2 regions of the Devosia sp. J20-27 genome follow, and region 2 is predicted to be linked to the other one. Evidence: riboswitches for the same ligand, from Rfam matches in the RefSeq annotation. Region 2 holds a riboswitch; the other holds the start of a gene.
The links. Region 2 has a riboswitch for cobalamin ahead of AC0L4C_RS02425 (CbtB domain-containing protein). Riboswitches for the same ligand answer to the same signal wherever they lie in the genome.

Region 1 (3,414 bases), 630 kb from region 2:
GCCGCAGGTGGTGCAGAAGAACGATTGCATGATGCGCCCTCGTGGAGATCTTGGCATTTCTAGCCAAGAATACACCTCCCGCGTAGTCCTGAAAGCTTACGCCTCCTGCACACCCTTCCAGGCTTCCAGCTCGTCCAGCGTGCTGCCGGCACCGGCGATGGCGAACTGGTAGATGTCGAAGCTGCTGATCACGACGCCATAGTAGTCGTCGCGCGCGCGTGCCTCGGTCTTGAGGCGGAGGATCAGGTCGCGGTCGCAGCGGCTGAGGTCGAGCCGCAGGCTCTCGTCGCGGGCCTCGCGGATGGCGAAATCGAACGGGTCCCAGCCCCAGAGATCGCACTTCCAGGCCTGGCCGTCATGGTCGCGGAACTCGAGGCCCCAGTAGAGCCCGGCGCCGAGCGGGTGCGGGTCGACATAGTCGTTGAGATAATTGGCGCGGTGCAATTGCAGGCCCGCATCCTGGAGCTGCCGGGCAATCTCGGAGAGGAGATAGGCCCAGTCGGCCCAGGCCGAGGCCTCGACCGGCATGTGAATGTCGATATCGCGCCACACCATCAGGTCATAGCCGGCGCTGCCGGTAATCTTGACCTTGCCGAAACGCTCCTCGAGCAGGCGGAACAATCCGCTCCGGTGCAGCAGCAGGCCGGCCTGCCGCAGCAGCGAAGCGGCTGTTTCGGCGCGGGTTTCGGCAGTCGACATCAGGGCGGCTCTCCTCAGGTCCGGCTGGTGGGTGCTCAAGACAGAAAAGCCTGACCTCCTTGCGGGGGCCAGGCTTTCAGCTGAATGTCAGCGTCAGGGGCGACGGACGCCCCTGAATTATTCGGCTTTCGGCTCGGCGGCGGCTTCGGCGGGAGCCTCGGCAGCAGCGGCCTGCTCGGCAGCGGCCTTGGCGGCAGCTTCCTCAGCTTCCTTCTGCGCGAGCTCGGCGGCCAGCGCCTCGGCGGCAGCGATCTTCTCAGCCTCGCGGGCGTTCTTGGCCTCGAGAGCGGATTCGCGCTCCCCGGCTTCGATCTTGCGGGTACGCGACGAGGTCGACTCGAAAATACGGGCCGACTTACCGCGACGGTCGCGCAGGTAGTAGAGCTTGGCGCGACGGACCTTGCCGCGCTTCAGGACTTCGATGCGATCGACATTGGGCGACAGGATGGGAAACACACGCTCCACGCCTTCGCCGTAGGAAATCTTGCGGACCGTGAAGCTTTCCATGATGCCTGTGCCCGAACGCGCGATGACCACGCCTTCGTAAGCCTGCAGGCGTTCCTTGTCGCCTTCACGGATCTTGACCCACACCTTGACGGTATCGCCATGGGTGAAGTCGGGACGCGGTGCCTTGGCGGTCAGCGCGTCGTACTGCTCTTTATTGAGCTGTTCGATGATGTTCATTGTCGTCTTCCGTTGATCTTTTCAAAGGAGCGTTTTGCCAGCCCTTGTGGGACTGACCGCCCGGTCTTGGTTTTTGCACGGATTGTTGTATGCGCTTATTGGCTCGCCCCCAGTGAGGGGAGCGAGCGCGCGTATAGAGCAAGTGAGGCCCGGAGTCTAGGGGCTAGAGCTTGTCTGCGACCTGTGCCGGCGACCGGCGGGCGAGGCGCGTGACCAGCATGGCCGCGGCGATCCCGGCCAGATGCAGGGCAGCTGTGGCGGCGACAAAGCCGAGGGCGAACTGCCAGGCCGAAGCGCCCAGCGGCAGTTCGGCACCGTGGGCGACGCCGTGGAAGACGGCAAAGACGCCGACCAGCGCGGCAGCGGCGGCGGTTTTCATCGACCGGCCGAAGACCACGGCACCGGCGATCACCAGCGATGAGGCGCCGATCACCAGTTCCATGAAGGGCAGCTGGATGCCGGCAGTGCCGAGCAGGAAGCCGGCGGTCATCATGCCGACAAAGGCCAGCGGCACGGCCAGCAGGGCACGTCCGCCCAGCGCGACGGCGAAGACGCCGACGGCCAGCATGGCTAGCAGATGATCGAAGCCGGCCAGCGGGTGCAGGATGCCATGCAGCAGATCATGGGCCTGACCGGCACCACTATGGGCGAAGGCGGCGGAGGGCAGCAGGGCGAGAGGAAGGGCGAAAGCCAGTTTGAGGCGCATATTTTCTCCTTTGCGGGACCCACCGTCCCGCAATCCGGGTTGCGTTGCAAAGACGGCCGGTCTCCTGGCTCCGGGCTTGTATCTCTCTCCGCCTTCCCAGTCGCAAACCAGTGGCACGCTGGAGGAGATACCCGTTACAGTCGCGGGGGCGGCGCAGGGTGTTCGCCTGCTTCCCGTTTCACGCGGAGGGTTTGCTGCCCCCGCGCACCGTCTTCATGCGTCAGTTCTGTCAGGAAGCTTGCGCAAGATCAATGAAGCTTCGACGCATTTGTCGCATGACGAGGGTGCAGGCGGTCAGCTATGAGAGCAGCCATGAGCCCCAAGAGGACAATTGCGGAGATCCTGCGCGCCCTGTGCGTGCTGGCGCTGCTTTTCCTCAATTTCGCGCACCAGCCTGTGGCTGTGCAGGCGGCGCCGGGCGACGTCCTCGCCATCGCCTCGACGCTCGGCTTCTGCGGCACGCCGCTCGACGACGAGACGTCCAGGCATGCGCCCTGTCATGCCTGCCGCGTTGGCATAGCCGACCTGCCGGCGCCCACGCAGGTGCCGCTGGGCCCCTGCGCCGTTACCGCCTTCACCTATGGCGCCCTGCCCGTCCTCAGCCTGCCCGACCGTTATGTCGGCCCGCAGACTGCGCGCGGCCCGCCCGTTCTGGCCTGATCCGAAACCTGCTTTGAGATCAAACGCCGCGCCCGGACTCCGGGGAGCTGCGGCCAACAGAACGAGACTGACATGCTTACCAAACTGACACTGGCCGCTCTCGCGGCTACCGGGCTGGCGCTGCTCGCCGCCCCTGCCTCTGCCCAAGACACTGCCGCTACGACGGCGATGACCGTGGCCATGGAGATGGCGCCCGAAGTGACGCTGGGCGATCTCACCATCACCGGCGGCTTCACCCGCGCCACCCTCCCCAACGCGCCGGTGGGCGGCGGCTATGTGACGATCCACAATGCCGGGGCGGAAGCCGACCGGCTGATCGGCGCCAGCTCGCCCGTCGCGGAGGTCACCCAGCTGCACGAGATGAAGATGGAGGGCGACGTCATGAAGATGAACCAGCTCGAGAGCGGCATCGACATCCCCGCCGGCGAGACGGTGACGCTGGCGCCGGGCGGCCTGCACATCATGTTCATGGGCCTCAACCAGGCACTGGTCGAGGGCGAAACGGTGCCGGTGACGCTGACCTTCGAAAAGGCCGGTACGGTCGAGATCGAGCTGTCGGTGGCAGGCATGGCGGCCAAGGGGCCGGCCATGGACCATGCCGGCCACGGGGGCTGAGATGACAGGCACGACACTCGCCCGCGTCCGGCTCGGACTCTGGATCGCCG
Region 2 (3,414 bases):
AGGCGTTGACGCGGGGCCCCACGGCCTGGATGGCGAGGCGGGCAGCTGCGCCGGGCAGTGCTGCAAAACCCTTGAGACGCAGGACGTCATGTGCGCGGATCGTGGCCTCGATGATCTCGAGCAGGTGGTCCTTGCCGACCACGCCGTCGAGGCGCAGCGAGAAGCTGTCGAAGTCGTCATGCTCGTGCGGCTCGCCATTGTGCTCGAGCTCGTGATGGCTGTCGCGGCCGGCCAGATTATCCTCGCTGGCGAGGCCGAGGCCCAGCAGAGCGGCAATGTCGACATGGCCGTTGTGGGCGCGGATGAGGCCGGTGCCGGGGCGCATCTCGGCGCGCAGATGCCGTTCGACGCTGTCGAGGTCGGCGGCGGCGACCAGGTCGGCCTTGTTGAGGACCACGAGATCGGCAGCAACCAGCTGATCCTCGAAGAGTTCGCCCAGCGGCGTCTCGTGATCGAGCATGTCGTCGGCCGAGCGCAGCGCATCGACGGCGGTCTCGTCACTGGCAAAGCGCCCCTCGGCCAGGGCGGCAGCATCGGCGACGGTGACGACGCCATCGATGGTCACCTGCGACTTGATCTCGGGCCAGTTGAAGGCGCGGATCAGCGGCTGCGGCAGGGCGAGGCCCGAGGTCTCGATGACGATGTGATCGGGACGGTCGGGGCGGGCCAGCAATTGCTGCATGGTGGGGATGAACTCGTCGGCGACGGTGCAGCAGATGCAGCCGTTGGCGAGCTCGATCATGTCCTCCTCGCGGCAGGTTTCATCGCCACACCCGGCAAGGATGTCCTTGTCGACACCGAGCTCCCCGAACTCGTTGATGATCAGCGCAATGCGCCTGCCTTTGGCGTGCGCCAGAAGATGGCGCACCAGCGTGGTCTTGCCGGCGCCGAGGAAGCCGGTGATGACGGTGACGGGGATCTTGGTGGTGGCGAGGTCGCTCATGCGATGGCTCCCTTGAGCTGGGTGGCTTCGGCGCGGGCGAAGCGTTCGAGGAGATATCCAAGCAGAGGCCCGACGGTCAGCCAGAACAGCGCACCGGCAGCGAGCGTGGCCGCGGCGAACTCGGTGGCCAGCGCGGCCGGTAGAGGCGATGCGGAAACGGCGGCCGGCTGCGGGGCGCCGATGATCTGCGGCAGCAGCAGCAGGACGGCGGCAATGCCGATGCCGGTCCAGTTGCGCAGTCTGGCGATGGCAAGACAGCCGGCAGCGGCGCCGAGCGCGGTCGCCCACCACCAGATCTGGCGCGCGCCGAGCTCGGCAGCGGCCATGCCGGGAAGTTCCGGCGGCAGTCCGAGTGCGGGGGCGAGCTGGAAGGCGACGAAGCCGGCGAGGCCCCAGATGAGGCCGTTGGTGGCGGTCAGCGGCAGTCCGGCGATGACCGAGACGGCGGCGAGGAGAAGCGCGAAGCCCATGCAGCCCAGCACATTGGCGAGCAGCGTATAGAGCGTGCGCTCGATGCCGTCGGCAGGGGCCCAGGCATCCGCATCATGCACATGGCCGCCTTCCGGGGTCGCCGCCTCGTGCAGGTGCGTGCTGCCATCGGCGTGGATGTGCTCGGTCGGTTCGGCCGATTCAAACGTTTCGGCTGCGATAATGAGCGGAATGACCTTCCATTGCTGGAGTGCGCTCATGGCAAGGCCGGCTGCGAGTCCGGCAAGGACCGCAGCGAAGAAGATTCGCTGGAAGAGTCTCATCTGTGGCTTCTCTCATGCTGGTCGCGGCGCCCTTCCGGGTGCCGCTCGCAAGCAGGTGTCTCAGTGGCAGGGGAAGCCGAGCGCATGGCGCGTGTCGTGCGCGCCATTGTGGACGGCCATGTCATTGGCAAAGCCGACGCCACCGACCAGAAACAGGCCGATGAGCAGCGCCAGGGCACCGGCAACGAGACGTTGAGACAACGAGAGATTGACGACACCAGTCGCCTGAACCTGAGCATTCATAGACCTGCACCCTCCGTGCGGATTGAAGTGGGCGTCGAGCCCGGTTGGCGCTGGCAGGTCTCCTGGCTCACGGGTCATCGCCTGTTCCGGCCTTCCCGGCACTCACATGAGCACCAGTGGCAGAGTTGGAGCAGACTCACCGCTTACAGTTGCGGGGGCAGCCACGGATTCGGTCCCTGATGGGTACGCCTCACCGTATTCCCTTTTGATTCCGTCGCCCAAACGGGGTCGGGAAACCAACGTGGCATCAGTCTTAGGCCGGCAGAGGGGCGGTGGTCAACCGCGCGTATCCTCGACCACCGGGGCGTTGCCCATATCCTCCTCCTCATCGAAGTTTGGATAGGGATAGCTGATGGTGACCGACTGGATGCGGACATCGAGCCGCGCCAGCAGCGGCTCGCTCGAGGGAACTTCGCGATCGCCACTGACCGGCTCGACATCGAGCCCGCCGGGCACGTCGATGGCGGGCTGGAAGGAGACGGAGAGCAGGCAGCCGCCGGGCACGTCGGCCAGATTGCCGGTCTGGAAGCTGGCGTAGCCGCCATAGTCCCACCAGAAGCCCGTCATGCTGAAGGGCGCACCGTTGAGCGCCTCGACCTGGCTGACGGTCATGCCCCTCGTCAGGCCGAAGGCCGTGTCCGGAGGCGGCAGTTCGACATAGCTCAGATCGGCATGGGCCTCTTCATCCCACCAGCCGAAGACAAGCTTTCTGTCGGGGTCATCGGGATAGACAGTGGTGGCGATGATCGTGGTGCCTTCCGGCCCGTCGACCTCGCCGGTCACCACGTTCTCGGCACCAAAGGTCTGGTTGAGCCGCTCGATGGTGGTATCGACGGCGAAGGCGCCGTCGCAGGTGATGTCAGCGGCCAGCGCAGCGGGTGCGAGCAGCAGCAGCGGCAGGAAGACGGCGCGACGAAGCATGTGAAGTCCTCAACCCTGATCGCTTCAGTGTGGCCGAGCTTGCAGTGCGCCGCAAGGCGCGCAATGTCGCTGCAGCTTCCCGATTCAGGTGCGACATGCTGCTGCTTTCTCCCGCCATCCTGCCGATCCTGCTGCTGATCGGATCGAACGTGTTCATGACCGTTGCCTGGTACGGGCATCTCAAGTTTCCCGCCGCCGCCATGTGGGTGGCAGTGATGGCGAGCTGGGGCATCGCGCTGGTCGAATACTGGCTAGCGGTGCCGGCCAACCGCATCGGCTACGGCACCTATTCGGCCGCCGAACTCAAAACCATCCAGGAGGTCATCAGCCTGACGGTGTTTGCCGGCTTCGCCGTATTCGTGCTGGGCGAGAAGCTCACCTGGAACCATGGCGTCGGCTTCGCGCTGATCGGCGCCGGCGCCTTCTTCGTGTTCAAGGGGCCGCTGAAGTAGCGACCGGCGGGAAGAGCAGCGAATGGTGGGCCATGGCGCCGGCCACCACGCCGGCTGACATGGCCAGCGTGGCATTGTGCATCGGGCGCGCCAGATCACCGGC

Region 1: linked by a shared signal. The riboswitch ahead of AC0L4C_RS05630 (HupE/UreJ family protein) and the one ahead of AC0L4C_RS02425 (CbtB domain-containing protein) in region 2 are both predicted to bind cobalamin.

Annotation. Positions count from the first base shown of each region.
Region 1 is NZ_CM147875.1:1,145,215-1,148,628, reverse strand. It holds gene AC0L4C_RS05645 (MBL fold metallo-hydrolase) at 1-30, opposite strand, end outside; gene AC0L4C_RS05640 (hypothetical protein) at 97-699, opposite strand; gene rplS (50S ribosomal protein L19) at 817-1,383, opposite strand; gene AC0L4C_RS05630 (HupE/UreJ family protein) at 1,547-2,089, opposite strand; cobalamin riboswitch at 2,127-2,316, opposite strand; gene AC0L4C_RS05625 (hypothetical protein) at 2,402-2,749, shown strand; gene AC0L4C_RS05620 (copper chaperone PCu(A)C) at 2,822-3,364, shown strand; gene AC0L4C_RS05615 (SCO family protein) at 3,366-3,414, shown strand, end outside.
Region 2 is NZ_CM147875.1:511,979-515,392, forward strand. It holds gene cobW (cobalamin biosynthesis protein CobW) at 1-943, opposite strand, end outside; gene AC0L4C_RS02420 (CbtA family protein) at 940-1,695, opposite strand; gene AC0L4C_RS02425 (CbtB domain-containing protein) at 1,756-1,938, opposite strand; cobalamin riboswitch at 1,974-2,194, opposite strand; gene AC0L4C_RS02430 (hypothetical protein) at 2,215-2,859, opposite strand; gene AC0L4C_RS02435 (DMT family protein) at 2,955-3,311, shown strand; gene AC0L4C_RS02440 (NAD(P)/FAD-dependent oxidoreductase) at 3,292-3,414, opposite strand, start outside.